DNA from 3 places in the Bacillus sp. FJAT-45350 genome. Region 1 is predicted to be linked to each of the others. Evidence: a T-box and tRNA genes for the amino acid it is inferred to sense, from the RefSeq annotation. Region 1 holds a T-box; the other regions hold tRNA genes.
The links. The T-box of region 1 lies ahead of leuS (leucine--tRNA ligase). A T-box ahead of a tRNA ligase gene usually reads a tRNA of that ligase, here a tRNA-Leu.
Positions count from the first base shown of each region.

Region 2: it has a tRNA-Leu gene. The T-box ahead of leuS (leucine--tRNA ligase) is inferred to sense a tRNA for this amino acid. The anticodon was not compared.
Region 3: it has a tRNA-Leu gene. The T-box ahead of leuS (leucine--tRNA ligase) is inferred to sense a tRNA for this amino acid. The anticodon was not compared.

Region 1 is NZ_NISU01000002.1:266,042-269,231, reverse strand. It holds gene leuS (leucine--tRNA ligase) at 1-1,351, opposite strand, end outside; T-box leader at 1,473-1,703, opposite strand; gene CD003_RS17905 (MDR family MFS transporter) at 2,069-3,190, opposite strand, start outside.
Region 2 is NZ_NISU01000001.1:2,864,639-2,867,828, reverse strand. It holds rRNA gene rrf (5S ribosomal RNA) at 1-56, shown strand, start outside; tRNA gene CD003_RS14430 (tRNA-Ala) at 195-270, shown strand; tRNA gene CD003_RS14425 (tRNA-Ser) at 301-393, shown strand; tRNA gene CD003_RS14420 (tRNA-Met) at 557-633, shown strand; tRNA gene CD003_RS14415 (tRNA-Asp) at 730-806, shown strand; tRNA gene CD003_RS14410 (tRNA-Phe) at 829-904, shown strand; tRNA gene CD003_RS14405 (tRNA-Tyr) at 928-1,011, shown strand; tRNA gene CD003_RS14400 (tRNA-Trp) at 1,023-1,096, shown strand; tRNA gene CD003_RS14395 (tRNA-His) at 1,115-1,190, shown strand; tRNA gene CD003_RS14390 (tRNA-Gln) at 1,207-1,281, shown strand; tRNA gene CD003_RS14385 (tRNA-Gly) at 1,289-1,363, shown strand; tRNA gene CD003_RS14380 (tRNA-Cys) at 1,390-1,463, shown strand; tRNA gene CD003_RS14375 (tRNA-Leu) at 1,486-1,574, shown strand; tRNA gene CD003_RS14370 (tRNA-Arg) at 1,669-1,745, shown strand; tRNA gene CD003_RS14365 (tRNA-Ile) at 1,755-1,831, shown strand; tRNA gene CD003_RS14360 (tRNA-Asn) at 1,867-1,941, shown strand; tRNA gene CD003_RS14355 (tRNA-Glu) at 1,947-2,021, shown strand; tRNA gene CD003_RS14350 (tRNA-Val) at 2,158-2,233, shown strand; tRNA gene CD003_RS14345 (tRNA-Thr) at 2,240-2,312, shown strand; tRNA gene CD003_RS14340 (tRNA-Lys) at 2,490-2,565, shown strand; tRNA gene CD003_RS14335 (tRNA-Leu) at 2,573-2,657, shown strand; gene CD003_RS14330 (DUF421 domain-containing protein) at 2,900-3,190, opposite strand, start outside.
Region 3 is NZ_NISU01000001.1:3,086,899-3,090,088, reverse strand. It holds gene CD003_RS15635 (SprT family protein) at 76-528, shown strand; tRNA gene CD003_RS15630 (tRNA-Asn) at 693-767, shown strand; tRNA gene CD003_RS15625 (tRNA-Ser) at 771-861, shown strand; tRNA gene CD003_RS15620 (tRNA-Glu) at 877-951, shown strand; tRNA gene CD003_RS15615 (tRNA-Val) at 955-1,030, shown strand; tRNA gene CD003_RS15610 (tRNA-Asp) at 1,042-1,118, shown strand; tRNA gene CD003_RS15605 (tRNA-Leu) at 1,127-1,211, shown strand; tRNA gene CD003_RS15600 (tRNA-Leu) at 1,225-1,310, shown strand; tRNA gene CD003_RS15595 (tRNA-Pro) at 1,366-1,442, shown strand; tRNA gene CD003_RS15590 (tRNA-Gly) at 1,452-1,525, shown strand; tRNA gene CD003_RS15585 (tRNA-Ile) at 1,614-1,690, shown strand; rRNA gene CD003_RS15580 (16S ribosomal RNA) at 1,893-3,190, shown strand, end outside.

The DNA.
Region 1 (3,190 bases):
CAGGAAGAATTAAAGGTAGATCTTCTTCTGCTACAGGCTCCATTGTTCCATCTTCATAATGGATAATTGGAATCGGCTCACCCCAATAACGCTGACGGCTGAATAACCAGTCACGTAAACGGTACGTAATTTGCTTCTTCCCTTTTTCATTCTGCTCTAGCCACTCAATCATTTTGGCAATAGCTTGTCCTTTGTTTAAACCATTTAAGAAGTCAGAATTCACTAGCTCACCATCGCCAGTGTAAGCTTCTTCTTCTACACTTCCACCTGAAACTACCTCTTTAATCGGTAAATCAAATGCTTTCGCAAACTCATAGTCACGCTCGTCATGTGCAGGAACTGCCATAATTGCACCAGTTCCGTAGCTTACTAAAACATAATCGGCAATCCAAATTGGTAACTTTTCACCATTAACTGGATTAATTGCATATGCCCCTGTGAACACACCTGTTTTTTCTTTCGATAATTCCGTTCTTTCTAAATCACTCTTCGTCGCTACTTTTTCTTGATAAGCAGCCACTGCCTCTTTTTGCTCAGACGTTGTGATTGATTCAACAAATTTATGTTCAGGTGCAAGAACCATATATGTAGCACCAAATAGTGTATCTGGTCTAGTAGTGAAAACTGTCACTGTCTCTTTATAACCATCAAGACTAAACGTTACTTCAGCCCCTTCAGAACGTCCAATCCAGTTTCTTTGCATATCTTTAATGCTTTCTGGCCAATCAAGTTCTTCTAAATCTTCTAATAAACGATCTGCATATGCAGTAATCCTTAGCATCCATTGCTTCATTGGACGGCGCTCTACAGGATGTCCACCACGTTCACTTTTTCCATCAATAACCTCTTCATTAGCAAGTACCGTTCCAAGAGCTGGACACCAGTTTACTGCTACCTCATCAACATAGGCTAATCCTTTATTGTACAGCTGTAAGAAAATCCATTGTGTCCATTTATAATAATTAGTATCCGTTGTATTCACTTCACGATCCCAATCATATGAGAACCCTAATGCTTTAATTTGACGACGGAAGTTATCAATATTCGTTTGTGTAAATTCATTCGGATGCTTTCCTGTGTCTAACGCAAATTGCTCAGCAGGCAAACCAAATGCATCCCATCCCATTGGATGAAGAACATTATATCCTTGCATACGTTTCATACGTGATAAAATATCTGTAGCAGTATAGCCTTCAGGGTGACCAACATGTAAACCAGCTCCTGATGGATACGGGAACATATCAAGGGCATAAAATTTTGGCTTATCCCCTTCTTCTTCAGTTTTAAAGGTCTTGTTTTCCTCCCAATACTGCTGCCACTTTTTTTCAATATCTAAATGTGAAAATGACATGTGTTTCCCTCCAGTTTATAAAATCAATTATGAGTTATTAGTTATGAGTTATGAATTTTAAATTCGTAATTCAGAATTCGGCATTCAAAATTATAAAAAACCTCCCACCCCTAGCGTTATCGTTAGGGACGAGAGGTTGAACACAATGTTAATTCCCGCGGTACCACCCAAATTAGCGCACGTGTTGAGTGTACGCTCACTTAAGATCCTTAACGCGGAAAACGTCAACAGCTACTTATATTCACTGTTGCAACTCCAAGGCGAGTTCACAAACATCATTGATTGACTTGCACCATCCGTCAATTCTCTAATTTCAAGATTATCTGCTACTACTCCTCTTCACTGTTTTAGTAAGGTTATGTAGGAAATCATGAATATTCATAAAATACTCTTCACCATTGTATGAATATGTCGAATCAAAGTCAAGAACGTTTCTAACATTTTAGTCAAAAAAGTAGCAAGATATTCTAAATAAACTAAAAAGTGTGGTTTTCACTTTTTAAGTGGGCTTTAAGTAATGTGCGAAGCCGTTGCCTCTTTTCAAAAGCCTGCTATGAGTTGGTTGTCTCATAGTAGGCGTGCAACGTGCGAAGCCATTACTACTTATTGAATCGACTACTTTGGACTTCTTCAGCGCCCTCGTTGTTTTCTCATAGCAAGCGCTCAACGTAAAAACGAAGCCAATACAGCTTCACGATAAGAAAATTAATTTACCACCTACGTCTGCATAACCCTCTCATCGCCAGATTCTGTATTATTTTTAAGAATTCGGTCATAAGTAGCTGTCGTAATAAAAGCAATTAGGAAAAAGCCCATTAAGAAATAGAAAAGAATAGACATTCCATAAAGGTCAGCTAGTACCCCACCTAAAAATGGTCCAATCATTCTTCCACCAGTAGCGACACTATTGACAATCCCTTGATAAAAGCCTGCTTTACCTTCGGGTGCAAGCTGATGAGCAATCGTCGGAATTGCTGGCCAGACAAACATTTCTCCAATTGTTAACACGACCATTGCTACAATAAAAATGGTGAAGGTTTCTGCCTGCGCTACAATATAAAATGAGCAAATGAATATTCCCAAGCCCGTCATGATTTGTGCCTTTAATGTATGAACCCATTTTCTTATAAAAAATGCAATTATCGGCTGAGCTAGAACAATCATCGCACCATTTATCGTCCATAAAATACTATATTGACTTAGCGTAATTCCTAGATTTTGTGTATGGACAGAAATAGTAGATTGCCATTGAACATAGCCAATCCAGCATACCAAATACCCTACACACATAATTAACAAGGCAATAAATCTCTTTCTATATTTAAGAACGTCTGACTGTTCAAAGACATTCGTTGTTGCTCCCTGATTACTAGCTGAAGCCCCCATCTTACGAAATCCAAATATCACAAGAAAAAGAAAAAGAATATACATAATTCCATTTGCAAAAAAGATATAATCAAAACGGAATGAAGCGACAATCCCAGCAAGAGCTGTCCCTAAGGCTACTCCTACATTTTGTGCCACATACATTGCATTAAATGCCTTTCTTCCTCCTTCTGGCCAAACCGAACCAGCTAATGCATAAATCGCTGGAAATGTAATTCCTGAACCTAATCCAATCCCTACTAATAACACAATATAATAAAGAAATGAATGATAAAAGGCCAATATAAAAGCACTTGCTACAGTGATGCAAATGCCGATAATCATTGTTTTATAACCACCTATACGGTCAAAAAGTGTTCCACCAACTAAATTCCCTATCACACCGGCTCCCGCATTCGCCATTAACACCAAGCCAGCAACCGTCAAAGGCTGACCAAGGTGCTGATGAAGATA
Region 2 (3,190 bases), on a different contig from region 1:
TTCAGCGCCGATGGTAGTTGGGGGCTTCCCCCTGCGAGAGTAGGACGTTGCTAGGTTTATATTTTGGGGCCTTAGCTCAGCTACGAGCAAATCTTCTTCTGTAAAGCTACGAGTTGTTTCGACGGATTAATTTCGAAGCCTTGCTTGCAGAGGAAGAAACAGGGTCTACAAAGGTTAATCATCAATAATACATCGGGGCCTTAGCTCAGCTGGGAGAGCGCCTGCCTTGCACGCAGGAGGTCAGCGGTTCGATCCCGCTAGGCTCCACCAATTATATACGTTAGTACAATCTAACAATGCGGAGGAATACCCAAGTCCGGCTGAAGGGATCGGTCTTGAAAACCGACAGGCGGGTTAAACCGCGCGGGGGTTCGAATCCCTCTTCCTCCGCCACATTTATCTTTTAATTATTATTAACGCGGGATGGAGCAACGAACGATACTTCTATGAAATATCTATGAGTTGTTTCGACGCATTAATTTCTATGAGTTAGCTTGTAGAGGAAGAAACAGTTAATGCTACGGATATTTACATCATCCGTACTCTATAATATCGACGCGGGGTGGAGCAGTCTGGTAGCTCGTCGGGCTCATAACCCGAAGGTCGACGGTTCAAATCCGTCCCCCGCAACCAAAAACGTAAGCTTCCTGATTAAGCATCATTGTAGTTTTTTGCGACGAGTAACCGCAGGAGCAAATCCTACATCGTCGATTTCACTAAAATTTATCTGGTCCGGTAGTTCAGTTGGTTAGAATGCCTGCCTGTCACGCAGGAGGTCGCGGGTTCGAGTCCCGTCCGGACCGCCATTTAATTCTTTAATACAGATATGGCTCAGTAGCTCAGTCGGTAGAGCAATGGACTGAAAATCCATGTGTCGGCGGTTCGATTCCGTCCTGAGCCACCATTTTTTCTGTCTTTTTTTATGATGGAGGGGTAGCGAAGTGGCTAAACGCGGCGGACTGTAAATCCGCTCCTTAGGGTTCGGCGGTTCGAATCCGTCCCCCTCCACCATTTAACTCAATAGGGGCATAGTTTAACGGTAGAACAGAGGTCTCCAAAACCTCCGGTGTGGGTTCGATTCCTACTGCCCCTGCCAATAATATATGTAATTATGGCGGTTGTGGCGAAGTGGTTAACGCACCGGATTGTGGCTCCGGCATTCGTGGGTTCGATTCCCATCAGTCGCCCCATTTAAATAACTAGTATTGGGCTATAGCCAAGCGGTAAGGCAACGGACTTTGACTCCGTCATGCGCTGGTTCGAATCCAGCTAGCCCAGCCATTTATAAGCGGAAGTAGTTCAGTGGTAGAACACCACCTTGCCAAGGTGGGGGTCGCGAGTTCGAATCTCGTCTTCCGCTCCAGAGAAACAAAGTATAATGTAGTTCTTGGCGGCATAGCCAAGTGGTAAGGCACGGGTCTGCAAAACCCTTATCCCCGGTTCAAATCCGGGTGCCGCCTCCAAGCATTATCTTTTATACTGCCTGCCGGGGTGGTGGAATTGGCAGACACACAGGACTTAAAATCCTGCGGTAGGTGACTATCGTGCCGGTTCAAGTCCGGCCCTCGGCACCAAAAGCTTATTACTCTTGGTTTACTTCGTTGCTAGCTTGCGACGAGTAATCGCAGGAGCATGATTTACTTCATTAAGTAAGCTATAATATCATTTGCGCCCTTAGCTCAGCTGGATAGAGTGCTTGACTACGAATCAAGAGGTCGGGAGTTCGAATCTCTCAGGGCGCACCATTTTAAAATGGGCCTATAGCTCAGCTGGTTAGAGCGCACGCCTGATAAGCGTGAGGTCGGTGGTTCGAGTCCACTTAGGCCCACCATTTATTCAGGTAGTAAATAGGACAAGTATTAGTATTCCACAGTAGCTCAGTGGTAGAGCAATCGGCTGTTAACCGATCGGTCGTAGGTTCGAGTCCTACCTGTGGAGCCATTTATGGCCCGTTGGTCAAGCGGTTAAGACACCGCCCTTTCACGGCGGTAACACGGGTTCGAATCCCGTACGGGTCACCATAAATATGGAGGATTAGCTCAGCTACGAGCAATACTTCATGGAATATCTTACGAGTTGTTTCGACGCATAGACAACTTGGTTAAACTAGAAGAGAAAGAAACAGGGATCTACTCTGATTCACTTCATCAATACTTCGGAGGATTAGCTCAGCTGGGAGAGCACCTGCCTTACAAGCAGGGGGTCGGCGGTTCGATCCCGTCATCCTCCACCATAGTACGCCGGTGTAGCTCAACTGGTAGAGCAACTGACTTGTAATCAGTAGGTTGGGGGTTCAAGTCCTCTTGCCGGCATTCTTTTTAGATTCAAGAGCCATTAGCTCAGTTACGAGCAAATCCTCTCAGAATATTTTACGAGTTGTCTCGACGGATAAACATAGAAGCATTTCTCTAGTAGAGGAAGAGACAGAAAAGCTGCGGAGCGAAACATCGTCCGTAAACATCATGAACTACTTACAGTTTAAACTTCAAGAGCCATTAGCTCAGTTGGTAGAGCATCTGACTTTTAATCAGAGGGTCGAAGGTTCGAATCCTTCATGGCTCACCATTTCAATGCGGGTGTGGCGGAATTGGCAGACGCGCTAGACTTAGGATCTAGTGTCTTATGACGTGGGGGTTCAAGTCCCTTCACCCGCACCATATAACTAATTATGATACATAATGTAAACTGCTTATTGTAGCAGTTTTTTTGTTGTTTAATAAGAAGTAGCTAAGGGCACTATTAAATTAGGTCTTCCATCTGGCTTGTCAATGATGGCTATATCAGCTGGAATACTAGCTTTATATTATATTTATGGTAATTGGGACAAGAAGCAGATTATTGAAAAAATGAGAAGGAGTGTGTTTAAAAAGAGGTTCGTTCCATTTTCAAACACACTTTTTTATTCTAGAAATTCCTTATGAGGTTTTGCGTCTTTTTTCTGTTGGACTTCGATAAATAAATCTTCTTGTGAGGGCTGGACGATCGATGGAGGCTTGGCACCAGCTGGAATTTTCATATGGACATAATTAATTAGTGTTTGGATGTCTTGTTTAGTAGCAGGTTGTTGTGGTTCTGATAAAATGAGCCCTAGCTGTCCACTAGGTTCAATAGTAGCCCATTTCACATGGAGAATGCTCTGCACATTCTCTTGACGAAGACGTACTTCCAGTTGATCAACTGTTAGTCTCAT
Region 3 (3,190 bases), on a different contig from region 1:
TGATTTTCTAAAAAAAGATAGAGTTTAGTAGTAGTAGTAGTTAAAGAAATTCTTAGGATGTAAGGGGAATTTGCGGTGAAACAAGAGGAGCTTCAAGAATTAGTAGAAACTATATCTAAAAACGAGTTTGGTCGTCCTTTTCTTCACGAAGCTAGGTTTAATCTGAGGTTACGTACAACAGGTGGTCGTTACTTGCTTAAATCGCATGATATTGAATTTAATCCAAAGCAACTTGAAGTCTTTGGAGAAGAAGCATTAATAGGCATTGTTAAACATGAACTATGTCATTATCACTTGCATATTCAAAATAAAGGTTATAAACATAAAGACCGAGACTTTAAAGAGTTGCTAAAAAAAGTTGGTGGCTCGAGATATTGTGAAATGCTTCCTGGAGCTAGAAGGACGATAACGACGATTCATCATTATCAATGTACAAGCTGTCAGTTTACGTATGAAAGAAAGCGACGGATGGATACAAAAAAATATGTATGTGGTCGTTGTCGAGGAAAGTTGAAAAAAATTAACTGAATTTGTTGACTCGTAAATTTTGTTATGCTATATTGTAGAAGTCGCTTTGATAGTGACTGCAACAAAACTATAATGACTTCTAGCTTTAACTATTAAAAAGTTGTTGACATAATAACCAACAGCTTGTATTATAAACAAAGTCGAATAAGATAAAGTTTAATTATTCCACAGTAGCTCAGTGGTAGAGCAATCGGCTGTTAACCGATCGGTCGTAGGTTCGAGTCCTACCTGTGGAGCCAAATGGAGAAGTACTCAAGTGGCTGAAGAGGCGCCCCTGCTAAGGGTGTAGGTCGTGTAAGCGGCGCGAGGGTTCAAATCCCTCCTTCTCCGCCATTTATTTTATGTAATGGCCCGTTGGTCAAGCGGTTAAGACACCGCCCTTTCACGGCGGTAACACGGGTTCGAATCCCGTACGGGTCACCATATGGAGGATTAGCTCAGCTGGGAGAGCACCTGCCTTACAAGCAGGGGGTCGGCGGTTCGATCCCGTCATCCTCCACCATATATACTAATGGTCCGGTAGTTCAGTTGGTTAGAATGCCTGCCTGTCACGCAGGAGGTCGCGGGTTCGAGTCCCGTCCGGACCGCCATCATCTTTGCGGGTGTGGCGGAATTGGCAGACGCGCTAGACTTAGGATCTAGTGTCTTATGACGTGGGGGTTCAAGTCCCTTCACCCGCACCACTTTAAACCGAATGCGGTCGTGGCGGAATGGCAGACGCGCTAGCTTGAGGGGCTAGTGGGGGTATCCCCGTGGAGGTTCGAGTCCTCTCGACCGCACCAAGCCATTTATGGTTAAGGCTAGCATTTTTATTTTGTTTTATAATTGAAACAGTATCGGGAAGTAGCTCAGCTTGGCAGAGCACTTGGTTTGGGACCAAGGGGTCGCAGGTTCAAATCCTGTCTTCCCGACCATCATATTTTGCGGGTGTAGTTTAATGGTAAAACCTCAGCCTTCCAAGCTGATGTTGTGAGTTCGATTCTCATCACCCGCTCCAAAACTACTAACTTTAATAATGTCATGTTAATCTTGAAGAAGTAGCTACATGCAGTTTTGTGACGAGTAATCGCAGGAGCATAGTTTATGGGCCTATAGCTCAGCTGGTTAGAGCGCACGCCTGATAAGCGTGAGGTCGGTGGTTCGAGTCCACTTAGGCCCACCATAAAATAATTTAAAATAAGTGTTGACTTTGTATTTTCGAACTGATAAGATGAAGAAGTTGCATTTAAGACAAGTTATTTGTTCTTTGAAAACTGAACAAGACAAAAGCCAAGCGTAAAAGAGATGTAAACACATCTCGTTAATTTTCTCGATTTTTTAAAATCGAAACGTCACGTTTGTGACAGTGAGCTTATATCACACTTTCTACGGAGAGTTTGATCCTGGCTCAGGACGAACGCTGGCGGCGTGCCTAATACATGCAAGTCGAGCGGACTGAAGGGAGCTTGCTCCCGGACGTTAGCGGCGGACGGGTGAGTAACACGTAGGCAACCTGCCTTGTAGACTGGGATAACTTCGGGAAACCGGAGCTAATACCGGATGTTAGATAATTCGCGCATGCGTGTTATCTTAAAGTTGGCCTCGGCTAACACTACAAGATGGGCCTGCGGCGCATTAGCTAGTTGGTAAGGTAGTGGCTTACCAAGGCGACGATGCGTAGCCGACCTGAGAGGGTGATCGGCCACACTGGGACTGAGACACGGCCCAGACTCCTACGGGAGGCAGCAGTAGGGAATCTTCCGCAATGGACGAAAGTCTGACGGAGCAACGCCGCGTGAGCGATGAAGGCCTTCGGGTCGTAAAGCTCTGTTGTTAGGGAAGAACAAGTGCCGTTCAAATAGGGCGGCACCTTGACGGTACCTAACCAGAAAGCCACGGCTAACTACGTGCCAGCAGCCGCGGTAATACGTAGGTGGCAAGCGTTGTCCGGAATTATTGGGCGTAAAGCGCGCGCAGGCGGTCTTTTAAGTCTGATGTGAAAGCCCACGGCTCAACCGTGGAGGGTCATTGGAAACTGGGAGACTTGAGTACAGAAGAGGAGAGTGGAATTCCACGTGTAGCGGTGAAATGCGTAGATATGTGGAGGAACACCAGTGGCGAAGGCGACTCTCTGGTCTGTAACTGACGCTGAGGCGCGAAAGCGTGGGGAGCAAACAGGATTAGATACCCTGGTAGTCCACGCCGTAAACGATGAGTGCTAGGTGTTAGGGGTTTCGATGCCCTTAGTGCCGAAGTTAACACATTAAGCACTCCGCCTGGGGAGTACGGCCGCAAGGCTGAAACTCAAAGGAATTGACGGGGGCCCGCACAAGCGGTGGAGCATGTGGTTTAATTCGAAGCAACGCGAAGAACCTTACCAGGTCTTGACATCCTTTGACCACCCTAGAGATAGGGCTTTCCCCTTCGGGGGACAAAGTGACAGGTGGTGCATGGTTGTCGTCAGCTCGTGTCGTGAGATGTTGGGTTAAGTCCCGCAACGAGCGCAACCCTTGATCTTAGTTGCCAGCATTCAGTTGGGCACTCTAAGGTGACTGCCGGTGACAAACCGGAGGAAGGTGGGGATGACGTCAAATCATCATGCCCCTTATGACCTGGGCTACACACGTGCTACAATGGATGGTACAAAGGGCAGCGAAACCGCGAGGTTGAGCCAATCCCATAA